DNA from 2 places in the Actinacidiphila reveromycinica genome. Region 2 is predicted to be linked to the other one. Evidence: riboswitches for the same ligand, from Rfam matches in the RefSeq annotation. Region 2 holds a riboswitch; the other holds the start of a gene.
The links. A riboswitch is a leader RNA that binds a small molecule or an ion and turns the genes downstream of it on or off. The one in region 2 is predicted to bind S-adenosylmethionine.
Positions count from the first base shown of each region.

Region 1: linked by a shared signal. The riboswitch ahead of RVR_RS08115 (aminotransferase class V-fold PLP-dependent enzyme) and the one ahead of thrC (threonine synthase) in region 2 are both predicted to bind S-adenosylmethionine.

Region 1 covers NZ_AP018365.1:1,937,321-1,944,778, forward strand. Annotated here, with positions in the region: gene RVR_RS08090 (C40 family peptidase) at 1-247, opposite strand, end outside; gene RVR_RS08095 (NYN domain-containing protein) at 598-1,950, opposite strand; gene RVR_RS08100 (hypothetical protein) at 2,068-2,328, opposite strand; gene RVR_RS08105 (rhomboid family intramembrane serine protease) at 2,496-3,275, shown strand; gene RVR_RS08110 (Lrp/AsnC family transcriptional regulator) at 3,272-3,553, shown strand; gene RVR_RS08115 (aminotransferase class V-fold PLP-dependent enzyme) at 3,625-4,944, opposite strand; SAM riboswitch class IV at 5,247-5,364, opposite strand; gene trpD (anthranilate phosphoribosyltransferase) at 5,453-6,520, opposite strand; gene qcrB (cytochrome bc1 complex cytochrome b subunit) at 6,664-7,458, opposite strand, start outside.
Region 2 covers NZ_AP018365.1:3,444,059-3,451,516, reverse strand. Annotated here, with positions in the region: gene otsB (trehalose-phosphatase) at 1-787, shown strand, start outside; gene RVR_RS14185 (alpha,alpha-trehalose-phosphate synthase (UDP-forming)) at 971-2,395, opposite strand; gene RVR_RS14180 (glucosyl-3-phosphoglycerate synthase) at 2,473-3,438, opposite strand; SAM riboswitch class I at 3,623-3,754, shown strand; gene thrC (threonine synthase) at 3,773-5,095, shown strand; gene RVR_RS14170 (ubiquitin-like small modifier protein 1) at 5,092-5,367, shown strand; gene RVR_RS14165 (cold-shock protein) at 5,880-6,083, shown strand; gene groL (chaperonin GroEL) at 6,420-7,458, shown strand, end outside.

The DNA of each region.
Region 1 (7,458 bases), 1.5 Mb from region 2:
GGTCCTGGAGGCTCGACGCGTCCTTCTGGAGCGAGGCGAGCTTCTCGTTGGCCGCGTCGTACTTCTGCGTGGCCTGCTCGGCCTGGTCGTACAGCGCGTCGACCTTGGACTTGGCGTCCTTGACGGACTCCTTGGCGGGCGCTGCGTTGGCGGCCTGCGAGGACAGCGCGACCGCTGCCGCCGCGGTGGCGGTCAGGACGGTGACGCGCATGCGGCTTGCCGGCTTGGGACGACGGTGGGACGCCACGAAGGCGGTCTCCTTCTTCCTTCAGCCGCCTACCGGTTCACTGGCGGGCGGCCTCCGAGCGCCACCCGGGTTGGATGATCGACTGCGCGGAGGTACGAGCCCAGACCCTAGTGACCGAACTGTGATCGGTTCAAATCCTTGTAGGCAAAATCTCGACCGCTTCGCCTATTCTTTACACGCCCTGTACCCGGGGTGAGGGTTGCCGGACGCAGCGTTGGCGGTCGTGCGCAAGTGAACGGGGCCGCCGCCGAACGGCCGGAAAACGCCGGTGCGTTCACGCCTCGGCGCCCACACGCGGCAGCGCCTCAGGGCCTCCGCGGCGGCGTGTCCCTCTCCCACCCGGGCGCGTCTCACACCCGGGCGAGCCGTTTGAGCAGCAGCACCGACGCCACCGGGCGGGCCCCGGCCTTCGCCACGCCGTCGGCCACCTCGCGGTCCGCGGAGACCACCACGATCTGCCGGCCGGGGGGTTCGGCGCGCACCAGCCGCCGGATCAACTCGTCGGCGGTCTCGCCGGCCTTGGAGAACAGCACCCGCACCCCGCGCGGCGGCGCGAGCAGCACCGGCATGTCCAGGTCCGCGCCGTCGAAGACGCACGTCACCTCCGCGCCGCTCTGGGCCGCCAGCGCCGCCAGGCCGCCCAGCAGCCGTAGCCGCTGCTTCTCCAACGGCAGCGCCGGATAACCGGTCTTGGTGACGTTGTAGCCGTCGACCACCAGGTGCGCCTGCGGCAGCGCGAGGAGCTGGTCCAGCAGGGCCGGGTCGGTGTCGGACAGCGCCCGGGTGGCGATGTCGCGGGCGCTGAACTCGCCGGGCGCCACCGCGTCCACGGTGTCCGCCGGCCGCACCCCGAGCGTGTCGCGCGGCGGCAGCGCCAGTTCCCGCCGCAGCCCGGCGGCCGCGTCCAGCACCGTGTCCAGCAGCAGCCGCAGCCGGACCTCCTCCACGCTGCGGCCCTCGCGGACCGCCCGCCGGCCGGCCTCCACCGCCGCCTCGGCCTCGGCGATCCGGGTCCGCAGCCGGCGCGCCTCGCCCTCGGCGGCGGCACGCTCCCGCGCGGCCGCCGCCCGGGTCTCGTCCAGTTCGGCCTGGAGCTTGCGCTGCGCGGACTCCGCCCGCTTCACGTCGCTGTGCGCGGCGCGCAGCTTGCGGTGCAGCGCGTCGCCCTCCTTGCGCACCGCGTCCAGTTCGCCGCGGGCGCGGGCGGCGTCGGCGCGTGCCTGGGCCTGGAGCGCGGCCACCTCCTCGCGCAGCCGGGCGAGTTCCCGCGCCGCCTCCTCGTCGGCCCGCTCGGCGTCGGCCCGCTCGACCTCCTCGCCCGCGGTCGCCACGAGCTTGGCCCACCCCTCCGGGCGCAGCAGGTACGCGGCCGCGGCCACGTCCAGCGGATCGGCGGCCGGCGGCGCGCTGCCGGAGTCCAGCGCGCCGGTCAGCTCCGGCTGGGCCTCCCGCAGCCGCCCGGCGACCTTCTGCCGGAAGGCGGCGTCCGACTCCAGCGCGGCGGCCAGCGCGGTCGCGGCGTACTTCACCCGCCGGGAGGGCGTGAAACGCGCGTACGGACGCAGCGAGACCGGCAGTTCGGGGTAGGTGAACCCGCCGAACGCGTCGGCGGCGATGGCGACCACCCGGTGGCGCACGCCCTCGGGCAGCGGCCGGTCGAGCGCGGGCCCGCCGGCGCCCGGGCCGCTCTCCTCGTCGGGCAGCGGTCGGCCGCCGTTACCATCCACCAGTCACTCCCTGTCGGGTTCCTCGGCGCCCTCCCGGCCCCCTTCGATCCTCCCGGCCGCCGCCTGCTGCTTCCATTGTCCCCGCAACAGAGCTCAACCCCGTGCGGAACCGTCCATCACGTCCGTGCCGGGACGGTCCACCAGTTCGACCTGGTCCACCGCGTTGCACCACCGGCACCGCACGGACTCCACGGTCTCGCTGAGCACCTCGGTCTCCTCGGTGCGCGGCTCGCCGCCCAGGTCGAGGTGCACGTACTCCACCACGCGGGTCGAGCGGGTGACGTCGAACCTGGTCAGGTTGCCGCACAGGGTGCAGCGCCAGCGGGTGGTCGCGGTCGGCAGGGGAACCGTCATCGGCTCCGCACCTCTTCTCGTGTCGGTGCGTGTACTGGGCGGACTACGGCTCACCCCTACCCATCCGGCGGGCGGTATGTGCCCCGGTCACCCTACGGCCTCGGAGGTCCACCGCGCTGCGGCGAGGCGTTCCGCGCCGGTTGGTCCGCTTCCGTCATGATCGGTGCATGGTCATCCCGGTGTACGACAAGAACCCGGTCCGCCGCCGTCCGGTGGTGACCTACACGCTGATCGCCCTGTGCACCGTGGTGTTCCTGCTCGGCCCGGTCTCCGGCTTCGTGCGGCCCGACGGCAGCGGGCACGCGCTCCAGTGCGCGCAGGCGGTCTACTTCGACCGGTGGGGTGTCATCCCCAGCGAGCTGTTCCACGGCCGGATGCCGGTCGGCGCGCTGGACCTGCCGGCCGGCTGCCGCGGCCCGGGCGCGTTCCCGAAGGTGCCGTTCCTGTCCGTGCTGACCTCGATGTTCGTGCACGGCGGCTGGCTGCACCTGATCGGCAACATGCTCTTCCTCTACGTCTTCGGCGACAACGTGGAGAACCGGATGGGCCGGGCGCGCTTCGCGCTCTTCTACCTCGCGGCGGGCTACCTGGCCACGTACGGCTTCGCACTCGCCAACGCCGACGACACGCAGAGCCTGGTCGGCGCGTCCGGGGCGATCTCCGGTGCCCTCGGCGCCTACCTCTACCTCTATCCCAGGGCCCGGGTCACCAGCCTCTTCCCGTTCCTGTTCTTCGTGCCGCTGCGCTTCCCCGCCTGGGTCGTGCTCGGCTTCTGGTTCGTGCTCCAGTGGCTGGCCGCGCAGACCGCGCAGGGCGGCCCGGGCGTCGCCTACCTCGCCCACGTCGTCGGCTTCGCCTTCGGCTTCCTGTGCGCGTGGGCCTGCTACCGGCCACGGCGTAAGGTGAGCGTCGTCATCGCACCCACCCGAGGAGACGTCCAGCCGTGATCACCGCGATCGTGCTCATCAAGACCTCCGTGGACCAGATCCCCGAGATCGCCGAGTCGATCGCCGCGCTGGACCACGTCAGCGAGGTGTACTCCGTGACCGGCACCTACGACCTGGTCGCGCTGGTGCGGGTGGCCCGCCACGACGACCTCGCGGACATCATCCCCGGGAAGATCTCCAAGATCCCGGGGGTCGAGGTGACCGACACCCACGTGGCGTTCCGGACCTACTCCCAGCACGACCTGGAGGCCGCGTTCTCCATCGGGCTGGACTCCTGAGGAACCCCGTGCCGCGCCGGGTGCCTGCCGGGTGAGGCTCCCGGCCCCGTGCCCCCGTACGGCACCGCACCTCAGCGGACCGGCACGCAACGCCCCTCTTCCGTGCGGTAGCGCCAGGCGGCGCCGTCCCGGACCAGGGTGCGCACCGCCCCGAGGAACCGCTCGACGTGCTCCTGCGGCGTGCCCGCCCCGAAGCTGACCCGCACGGCGTTCAGGGACCGCTCGCCGGGCGCGGCGTCCGGCGCGCCGCACTCCCCCGGCTCGTCCGGCTCGGTGTCCAGCAGGGTCCGCACCAGCGGGTGCGCGCAGAACAGCCCGTCCCGCACGCCGATGCCGTACTCCGCGGAGAGCGCGGCGGCGAAGTGCGAGGAGTTCCAGCCGCGGACCACGAAGGACAGCACCCCGACCCGGGCGGAGCCGGCGCCGAACAGCGAGAGCACCCGCACCTCGGGGATCTCGGCGAGCCCGTCCCGCAGCCGGGCGAGCAGTTCACGCTCACGAGTGACAAGGGAGTCGAAGCCCGCCTCGGTGAGCGCCTTGCAGGCGGACGCGATGGCGTACGCGCCGATCACGTTCGGCGAGCCGGCCTCGTGCCGCGCGGTGCCGGAGTGCCACTCCACGGACAGCGCGTCACCGGAGCGCGCGACCTTGCGGGTGGCGCCGCCGCCGGCGAGGTACGGCTCGGCCTCCCGCAGCCAGTCGGCCCGGCCGGCCAGCACCCCGGCGCCGAAGGGCGCGTAGAGCTTGTGCCCGGACAGCGCCACCCAGTCCACGTCCAGCGCGGTGATGTCCACCGGGTGGTGCGGGGCGAGCTGGGCGGCGTCGAGCACGATCCGCGCGCCGTGCCGGTGCGCGGCCGCGGCCAGCTCGCGCACCGGCCAGATCTCGCCGGTGACGTTGGAGGCGCCCGTCACGCAGACCAGCTTGGGGCCCTTCGGGGCGCCGTGCAGGGCCACGTCCAGCGAGGCGACGGCCTGCTCGGGGGTGCGCGGGGCGGGCAGGTACTCGACCTGGGCGCGGTCGGCCCGCTGCCAGGGCAGCAGGGCCGCGTGGTGCTCGGTGTCGAAGACGTAGACGCGGGTGCCGGCCGGGAGGGCGGACGCCAGCAGGTTCAGCGAGTCGGTGGTGGAGCGGGTGAAGATCAGCTCGTCGTCCGGGCGGCAGCCCAGGAACTCCGCGACCGTCTCACGGCTCTGCTCGAACAGGTCGGTGGAAAGCTGCGACAGGTAGCCGGCACCGCGGTGCACGCTGCCGTAGTAGGGCGCGTAGGCGGCGACGTCGTCCCACACCCGCTGGAGGGCGGGGGCGCTGGCGGCGTAGTCCAGGGCGGCGTACCCCACTTCCCCGCCGGTGACGAGCGGCACCCGCACGTCCCGGCCGAGCACGGGCAGCGGGGCGCGGCTACAGGCGGCGCACTCCGCGTCGGCGGTGTCGGCGGAAGTGGAAGCGGCAGCGACGGTGGTGGCGGTGGCGCGGGGGGCGGTGGCGCGGGGGGCGGCGGCGCTGGTGCCCGTGGTGCTGGTGGTGACGGTCAAGGCGAACTCCCGGCGGAAGGCAGGCGAAAGCACCACGAAGCGGCGGCCTGGAGCGGCCGCGCGGACGGCGCGGTGCACGGTGATCGGGCGGAATTGCTGGTTGCAGAGACCGGGGCCGACAGGCCCTAACGCATTCGCTTGCTCATGAAAGAACTCCCCAGTCCGGCTTGCTGTGAGCCTCGCTGCGTCACAGCCTGGTCATCACCCGGGGCACCCCGCCTCGGACGGAGGGTTGCCGGACAGCGAGCCGGGGCCTTTGCGCTGTCACTCGTGACCTGGAACAAGATTGTGCCATACCGCGACGCGGGCGCAAGATGCCGTCCGCACCATGGACGGCGCCGTACGCCCGCGTCGGTCCGTGCCGCTACCCGCGGGTGGCCGCCACCCAGCGCTCCAGCACCGCCGCCGCCGCACCCGAGTCGATCGACTCCGCCGCCCGCACCAGCCCCTCGGCGATCCGCTCCTCCAGCGTCCGGCCGTCCGCCGGCGCCAGCGCGGTCAGCGCCGCCGCGGAGTTGAGCAGCACCGCGTCCCGCACCGGCCCGCGCTCGCCGGCGAGCAGCCGCCGGGCCACCTCCGCGTTGTAGGCGGCCTCGCCGCCGCGCAGCGCCTCCACCGGCACCAGCTCCAGGCCCACGTCCCGCGGGTCGAAGCCGGTGTGCTCGACCTTGCCGTCCCGGACCACCCACACCTGCGAGGTCGCCGTGGTGGTCAGCTCGTCCAGGCCGTCGTCACCGCGGAAGACCAGCGCGGACGAGCCTCGTTCGGCGAGCACCCCGGCGAGGATCGGCGCCATCCGCAGGTCCGCGACACCGGTGGCCTGGGCCCGCACCCGGGCCGGGTTGGTCAGCGGGCCGAGGAAGTTGAACGGCGTCGCCACCCCCAACTCGGCCCGGGCGGTGGCCACGTGGCGCAGCGCGGGGTGGAACCTGACGGCGAAGCAGAAGGTGATGCCCACCTCCAGCGCGACCTGCGCGACCCGCTGCGGCGGCAGGTCGAGGTCGACGCCGAGCGCCGCCAGCACGTCGGAGGCGCCGCTCTTCGACGACGCCGACCTGCTGCCGTGCTTGACCACCCGCGTGCCGGTGCCGGCCACCACGATCGCCGACATCGTGGAGATGTTCACCGAGTTCGACCGGTCGCCGCCGGTGCCGACCACGTCCACGGCCGGGCCCGGCACCTCGATCGTCGTCGCGTGCGCGTACATCGCCTCGACCAGCCCGGCGATCTCCGCGACCGTCTCGCCCTTGCTGCGCAGCGCCACCGCGAAGCCGGCGATCTGCGCGTCGGTGGCCTCGCCGCTCATGATCGAGTCCATCGCCCACGCGGTCTCCTCGGAGCTGAGGTCGTCGCGGCGGATCAGGGCGCCCAGTACGTCCGGCCAGGCGCGCGCGGCCCCGGGTTCGCCTCCGGCGGGGTGCACAACGCTCATGGCTTCACGCTCCTGGGATCACGTCGATGCGTCTGCCCGCACCCTACCGGTGGGGGTGTCCGGGAAACGGTCCGGGCCGGACCGGGCACCCGTGGCGGGGTGCCCGGTCCGGCCCGGGTGCGCTGCTTCGCCAGGACGGCCGCCTAGTGGTGGCCGTGCCCGCTGGTGATCTCCTCGTACTCCTCCGCCGTCGGCTTCGGGATCTGGCTGTGCTCGCCGTAGAACCCCTGCGACAGCTTCGCCTGGACCTTCGCGATCGGGCTGGCCTTGCGGGCGACCCCGTTCTCGTCGGTCTCCGGGCCGAGGTCGATCGGCCGCGGCTGCTGGTGGGCGGTGAGGACGTGCAACTGCTGCTGCGACAGCGGCTCGTGCACCTCGATGAACTCGCCGTGCGGCAGCCGCTTGATGATGCCGCTCTCCCGCCCGTGCAGCACCTTGTCGCGGTCCCGCCGCTGGAGTCCCAGGCAGATCCGCTTGGTGATCCAGAACGTGATCACCGGCGCGACGAAGAAGCCGACCCGCACGAACCAGGTGATCGCGTTGATCGACAGGTGGAAGTGCGTGGCCCACAGGTCGTTGCCGCCGCCGATGAGCAGCACGAAGTACTCGGTCAGCCAGGCGACGCCGAGCCCGGTGCGCACCGGGCGGTTGCGCGGCCGGTCGAGCAGGTGGTGCTCGTTCTTGTCACCGGTGATCCAGGACTCGATGAACGGGTAGACCGCGATCGAGACCATCACCAGCGGGAAGATCAGCAGCGGGATGAAGACGCCGAGCACCAGGGTGTGGCCCCAGGCCCTGATCTCCCAGCCGGGCATCACACGGATCAGGCCCTCGGAGAAGCCCATGTACCAGTCGGGCTGGGCTCCGGTGGACACCTGGTCGGGCCGGTAGGGGCCCATCGTCCAGATCGGGTTGATGGTGGCGATCGCCGCGATCGC
Region 2 (7,458 bases):
GCTCGCCCACCCCGAACGCGCGGTCGTCGCACTGGACTTCGACGGCACGCTCGCGCCCATCGTGCCCGACCCCGAACAGGCCCGCGCCCACCCCGGCGCGGCGGCGGCACTGGCACGGCTCGCCCCGCACCTGGCCGCCGCGGTGATCCTCACCGGCCGCCCGGCCGCGGTCGCCGTCCGGTACGGCGGCTTCGCCGAGGTGCCCGGGCTGGAGCACCTCGTGGTCCTCGGCCACTACGGCGCCGAGCGCTGGGACGCCCGCAGCGGCGAGGCGCACACGCCGGCCGCCCCCGAGGGCGTCACCGCCGTCCGCGCCGAACTGCCCGGCTTCCTCGAGTCGGTGGGGCGGTGGCCGGGCCTGTGGATCGAGGACAAGGGCGGCCACGCGGTCGCCGTGCACACCCGCCGCACCGACGACCCCGACGCCGCCTTCGAGGCGCTGCGCGCGCCGCTGGGCGAACTCGCCGCGCGCCACGGCCTGGTGGTCGAACCCGGCCGGTACGTCCTGGAACTGCGCCCGCCCGGCGTCGACAAGGGCGTGGCCCTCACCGGCTTCCTCCGCGAGGCCGGCGCGGGCAGCGTGCTGTACGCGGGCGACGACCTCGGCGACCTCGCCGCGTACGCCGCGGTCGAGGACCTGCGGGCCAAGGGCCTGCCCGGGCTGCTGGTGGCCAGCGCGGGCGCGGAGGAGACCCCCCAGGAGGTGCTGGCGCGGGCCGACCTCACCGTGGCGGGCCCGGCGGGCGTCGTCCGCCTGCTGGACCACCTGGCCGACCGGCTGGCCTGACGGCGAGCGGGCGCCGGAGCGAGGAGGCCGGCCGCGGGAGCACCGGGTGCCGGAGCACCAGCCGGAGCACCGGCGGCGGGAGCGCGGGCCCGGCCCGCGCGGGCGGTCGGACGTCGCGGGGCCGGATGTCGAGGTGCCGGACATCGCGGGGCCGGATGTCGAGGTGCCGGACGTCGAGGTTGGTCAGACGTCGAGGGCGTGCAACTGGTCGAGGAACCACCGGGTGGGCGGGAGCGCGGTCGCCGCGGCGGCCAGGCGCTTGGAGCGGTCGGCGCGGTCGGCCTCGGGCAGGGTCAGCGCCTCGTTCAGGGCGACGGCGGTCGCGCGGATGTCGTACGGGTTGACCGTGAAGGCGTCGGCGCCCAGTTCCTCGAAGGCGCCCGCCTCGCGGGACAGCACCAGGGCCACTCCCTGGTCGGAGACGACCGGGACCTCCTTGGCCACCAGGTTCATGCCGTCGCGGATCGGGTTGACCAGGGCCACGTCGGCGAGGCGGTACGCCGCCAGCGAGCGGGCGAAGTCGTCGTCGACCTTGAGGATCACCGGCGTCCACCCGGCGGTGCCGAACTCGTCGTTGACCTCGGCGGCCACCCGGGAGACCTCCGCGGTGTACTCCCGGTAGCTCGCCAGGTCCTGCCGCGAGGGGTAGGCGAACGCCACGTGGACGACGCGCTCGCGCCACCCGGGGTGCTCGGTGAGCAGCCGCCGGTAGGCGTACAGGCCGCGCACGATGTTCTTCGACAGCTCGGTGCGGTCCACCCGGACGATCAGCCGGCGGCCCGGGCCGGCCTCGGCCCGCAGCGCCGCCATCCGCTCGACGACGTCCGGCCGCTGCGCGCGCTCGCGCAGGAACTCCGCGTCGGCCCCCAGGCCGTGCACGCCCAGCCGGGTGGTCCGGCCCCGGTGGGTGACCGACCCGCCGTCGGCGGACACCTCGGCGCCGAGCACGTCGGCGCAGCACGCGGCGAACGCGGCGGCCCAGCGGTGGGTGAGGAAGGCGGCCCGGTCGGCGCCGAGGACGCCTTCGAGCAGGCGCGCGGCCACGTCGTCGGGCAGCAGGCGGAAGTAGTCCGGCGGGGCCCACGGGGTGTGCGAGAAGTGGCCGATCCGCAGGTCGGGGCGGCGCTCGCGCAGCAGCGCGGGCACCAGCGCCAGGTGGTAGTCCTGCACCAGGACGGCGGCGCCCTCGGCGGCCTCCTGGGCGAGCGCGTCGGCGAACGCCTCGTTGTACGCCTCGTAGGCGGCCCAGTGGTCGCGGAACTCCTCGTCGAAGACCGGCTCGAAGGGGGTCTGGTAGAGGAGGTGGTGCACGAACCACAGCACCGAGTTCGCGATGTCGTTGTACGCCGCGTGGAAGACCTCCGGGGGGACGGCGATCATCCGCACCCCGGGCTCGGCGACCCCGCGCCGCACCGCCTCCCGGTCGCCGTCCGACAGCGCCGCGCACACCCACACGGCGCCCGCGTCGGGGCCGATCGCGCTCAGCCCGGAGACGACGCCGCCCCCGCCCCTGCGGCTGCCGAGGGTGCCGTCCTCCGCCACGGTGTACGACACCGGGCCGCGGTTCGACGCGACCAGAATCCGGGCACCCTGCGAAGATCCCTCCATGCCGCCAGCTTTGCCGGTTCCCGCGCAGCTCAAACGTCCCTCCGGTGTGCGCTTCGTCCCCCTCCGGCCCGGCCGCCCTACGCCGCCTTGCGGGCCAGGTACTCCGGGAGCGCGGCCATGGGGGGCCGTTCCTCCGTGTCGACCGGGTGGGTGCGGGGCACGAAGGCCGTGCCGGCCCGCCCGAACTGGGTGAGCTGCGGACGGACCAGGTGCCCGCGGGCGAGCCGGACCTGTGCGGTGCGGTAGATCGCCGCGGCCATCCGGCCGAGCGCCTGGCCGTCCTGGTGCCGGTGGTGCCGCACCCCGACGTCCACCTGCCCGAGGCCGTCCAGGCCCACCAGGTCCAGCGCGTCGACGAGCATGCCCAGCTCCACGCCGTACCCCACCGGGAAGGGCAGCCGCTCCAGCAGGGAGCGGCGGGCGGCGTACTCCCCGCCGAGCGGCTGGACGAACCCCGCCAGCCGCGGCCAGTGCAGGTTGAGCAGCGGACGGGCGACGAGTTCGGTGACGCGGCCGCCGCCCGCGGGCACCACGGCGCCGCCGGTCTCCAGCGGGCGGTCGTACATCGCCTTGACCAGGTGCACCGCGGGATCGGTGAGCAGCGGGCCGACGATCCCCGAGACGAACCGGGTGTCGAACTCGCGCAGGTCCGCGTCGACGAAGCAGACGATCTCGCCGCCGGTCACCAGCAGTGAGCGCCACAGCACCTCGCCCTTGCCGGGCAGGGCGGGCAGCCGCGGCAGGATCGCGTCCCGTTCGACCACGCGGGCTCCCGCGGCCGCGGCGACCTCGGCGGTGCGGTCGGTGGAGCCGGAGTCGACCACGACCACCTCGTCCACCAGCGGCACGGCCGCCGACATCAGGTCGCGGCGGATCGCGGCCACGATCGCGCCGACCGTCGCCTCCTCGTCGAGGGCCGGCAGCACCACGCTGACCGTGCCCTGGGCGCCGGCCGCGCGCTTGGCGTCCAGCAGCCGGCCGAGCGGCCGCTGTGCGGCCGACCACGACCGGGTGCGCAGCCAGTGCTCCACCTCGTCGAGCACGTGAGTCCTCTCCCTCGCGACGCCCCGGAACCGGGCGTGTGATCCATCTCGCGGTGCGGACGACTATCTCAATTGCCGCCCCTGTCGGTTACAGTCTTGAACAACGCGTGACGCCACCGCATGCCGGGGGCGCGACGCGCACAAACGCGACGGGTCCGGTCCGTACCGGCCCTGGTCGCCATACCGCTCATCCAGAGGGGCAGAGGGAACGGCCCGTAGAAGCCCCGGCAACCCTCCCGCCGACCGCGAGGTCACGCACGGTGGGGAAGGTGCCAATTCCGTCTCGTGACGCGCCCGCGTGCGAGGAAGATGAGGAGAAAGGGCCTCGCCTGTCATGGCTGCGCAAACCGTCGCAAGCACCACCGACTCCACCCCCGGCACCCAGGGTGCCCAGGACGCCGGAGCCCCCGCACCGTTCGGGCCGGCCGCCGCGCTGTCCTGCCGGGAGTGCGGCGCCCGCTACCCGCTGAGCCCGGTCTTCGCGTGTCTGGAGTGTTTCGGGCCGCTCGAAGTGGCCTACGACCTGCCGACCGGCGACCCCGAGGCGCTGCGCGCGCGCATCGAGGCCGGGCCGACGAACATCTGGCGGTACGCCCCGCTGCTGCCGGTGCCCGCCGACGTCACCACCAAGCCGAACCTGAACCCCGGCTGGACCAAGCTCGTCAAGGCCGACAACCTCGCCCGTGAACTGGGCATCACCGGCGGCCTGCACGTCAAGGACGACTCCGGCAACCCCACCCACTCCTTCAAGGACCGGGTGGTCGCGATCGCGCTGGAGGCCGCCCGCACCTTCGGCCTCACCACGCTGTCCTGCTCCTCCACCGGCAACCTGGCCGGCGCCGTGGGCGCCGCGGCCGCCCGCGCGGGCTTCCGCTCCTGCGTGTTCATCCCGCACGACCTGGAGGCCGGCAAGGTCGTGATGGCCGCGGTCTACGGCGGCGAGCTGGTCGGCATCGAGGGCAGCTACGACGACGTGAACCGCTTCTGCTCGGAGCTGATCGGCGACCCGATCGGCGAGGGCTGGGGCTTCGTGAACGTCAACCTGCGCCCGTACTACGGCGAGGGCTCCAAGACGCTCGCCTACGAGATCGCCGAGCAGCTCGGCTGGCGGCTGCCGGACAACCTGGTCATCCCGATCGCGTCCGGCTCCCAGCTCACCAAGATCGACAAGGGCCTCAAGGAGCTGATCGCGCTCGGCCTGGTCGAGGAGAAGCCGTACCGGATCTACGGTGCCCAGGCCGAGGGGTGCTCCCCGGTGTCGGCGGCCTTCAAGGCCGGGCACGACGTGGTGCGGCCGGTGAAGCCGGACACCATCGCCAAGTCGCTGGCGATCGGCAACCCGGCGGACGGCCCGTACGTGCTGGACATCGCCCGGCGCACCGGCGGGGCCGTCGAGGACGTGGACGACGAGCAGATCGTGGACGCGATCAAGCTGCTCGCGCGGACCGAGGGCATCTTCGCGGAGACCGCGGGCGGCGTGACCGTCGGCGTGCTGAAGAAGCTGATCGAGTCGGGGCAGCTCGACCCGGCCGCCGAGACCGTCGTGCTCAACACCGGCGACGGACTGAAGACCCTGGACGCGGTGGCGCCCACCACCGGACCGACCGCGACCATCCGCCCGACCCTTGCCGCATTCCGAGAGGCTGGCCTCGCATGAGTGCTTCCGTACGTATCCCCACCATTCTGCGCACCTACACCGGCGGCCAGGCAGAAGTGCCCGCCGAGGGTTCCACCCTCGCCGAGGTGATCAACTCCCTTGAGCGCGATCACCAGGGAATTTCGGCACGCGTACTGGACGACGCAGGAAAGCTGCGGCGTTTCGTGAACGTGTATGTCAACGATGACGACGTGAGGTTTTCCCAGGGTCTGGAGACGGCCGTGCCGGATGGCGCGAGTGTCTCGATCATTCCCGCTGTCGCCGGCGGCTGAACCTCCGGCCGTCCCTCGGATCGACGCACCCGTCGTCGGCCGAACCGAGCGCCGCCCGGCGGGAGTTGGGCGGCGGGCGCGGGTTCGGGCGGTTTGTGCCCCGTTCACCCCTGTGGGTGGACGGGGCATCCGCGTCACAGGGCGGTAGTTGAAGAGTTGTACAGTTGCCGGTGGCAATCTCGCGGCGCGGACACCCGGTGCAAGCGACCTCAGCGATTTATCGCCAAATTCACGAACGAATTCTGCCCTTCGTCCGGTATGTCCGGCCCGGCTTGCCCCGGCTTATCGTTTTTTCTCGGGCTATTTCCGATGGGTCGCGCCCAGAATTCTCGTCCGATTGACCTGTTGCAGACGGCATCCGTGCAGATACATTCAGCCGCGGTCGACGCGTTCCGGCGCACGCCCCCCAGGGGCCCCACCTGTCGACGGTAAGGGGTCAACGGGCGGGTGAGGTCTGACCCGGGCCCGTGAAGTGCGGGGCCGCGATAGGGCCAGCAATAGGGGAGTTAGGAATGGCTCAGGGCACCGTCAAGTGGTTCAACGCGGAGAAGGGCTACGGCTTCATCGCGGTCGACGGTGGTGCGGATGTCTTCGTCCACTACAGCGCGATCCAGATGGACGGGTACCGCACCCTCGAAGAAGGCCAGCGGGTCGAGTTCGAGATCTCGCAGGGTCAGAAGGGGCCGCAGGCGGACATGGTCCGTCTCGCCGGCTGACTTCACGGCGCGTTCGACCATCGACGCGACCTTTCACACGGAGGAGCCGCACCCCGCCCGGGGTGCGGCTCCCTCCTTTTCCGGCGCCCCGCCGGGGCGCCCCCGACCTGCGGGGCAACCCTGTTCACGACCGGACCCCCGGAGCGAACCGCTTGCACTCGCAGGGGGTGAGTGCTAATCATTGGCGTTAGCACTCTCCGCGTGAGAGTGACAGCAGGGCCGGGTCGGTGAGGGCCGTGCGGACGTCGGGAAGGAACCGGCGGCCGGCGGGCCGTCCGTCGCGGGCACCACACGGTCCCGAGCGCAAACAACCCAGTCCGCGGAGGACACTTCACCATGGCCAAGATCATCGCGTTCGACGAGGAGGCACGGCGCGGCCTTGAGCGCGGGATGAACCAGCTCGCCGACGCCGTCAAGGTCACCCTGGGCCCCAAGGGCCGGAACGTGGTCCTCGAGAAGAAGTGGGGCGCTCCCACGATCACCAACGATGGTGTGTCCATCGCCAAGGAGATCGAACTCGAGGACCCGTACGAGAAGATCGGCGCCGAGCTGGTCAAGGAAGTCGCGAAGAAGACCGACGACGTCGCCGGTGACGGCACGACGACCGCGACCGTCCTGGCCCAGGCCCTGGTCAAGGAGGGCCTGCGCAACGTCGCCGCCGGCGCCAACCCGATGGCCCTCAAGCGCGGGATCGAGAAGGCCGTCGAGGCCGTCTCCGCCGCGCTGCTGGAGCAGGCGAAGGACGTGGAGACCAAGGAGCAGATCGCCTCCACCGCCTCCATCTCCGCCGCCGACACCCAGATCGGCGAGCTGATCGCCGAGGCCATGGACAAGGTCGGCAAGGAAGGCGTCATCACCGTCGAGGAGTCGCAGACCTTCGGGCTCGAACTCGAGCTCACCGAGGGCATGCGCTTCGACAAGGGCTTCATCTCCGCCTACTTCGCCACCGACCTGGAGCGGATGGAGGCGTCGCTGGACGACCCCTACATCCTGATCGTCAACTCCAAGGTCTCCGCGGTGAAGGACCTGCTTCCGCTGCTGGAGAAGGTCATGCAGTCGGGCAAGCCGCTGCTGATCATCGCCGAGGACGTCGAGGGCGAGGCCCTGTCGACCCTGGTGGTCAACAAGATCCGCGGCACCTTCAAGTCCGTCGCCGTCAAGGCCCCGGGCTTCGGTGACCGCCGCAAGGCCATGCTCGGCGACATCGCCATCCTCACCGGTGGCACCGTCATCTCCGAGGAGGTCGGCCTCAAGCTGGAGAACGCCGGTCTCGACCTGCTCGGCCGCGCCCGCAAGGTCGTCATCACCAAGGACGAGACCACCATCGTCGACGGTGCCGGCGACACCGAGCAGGTCGGCGGCCGGGTCAACCAGA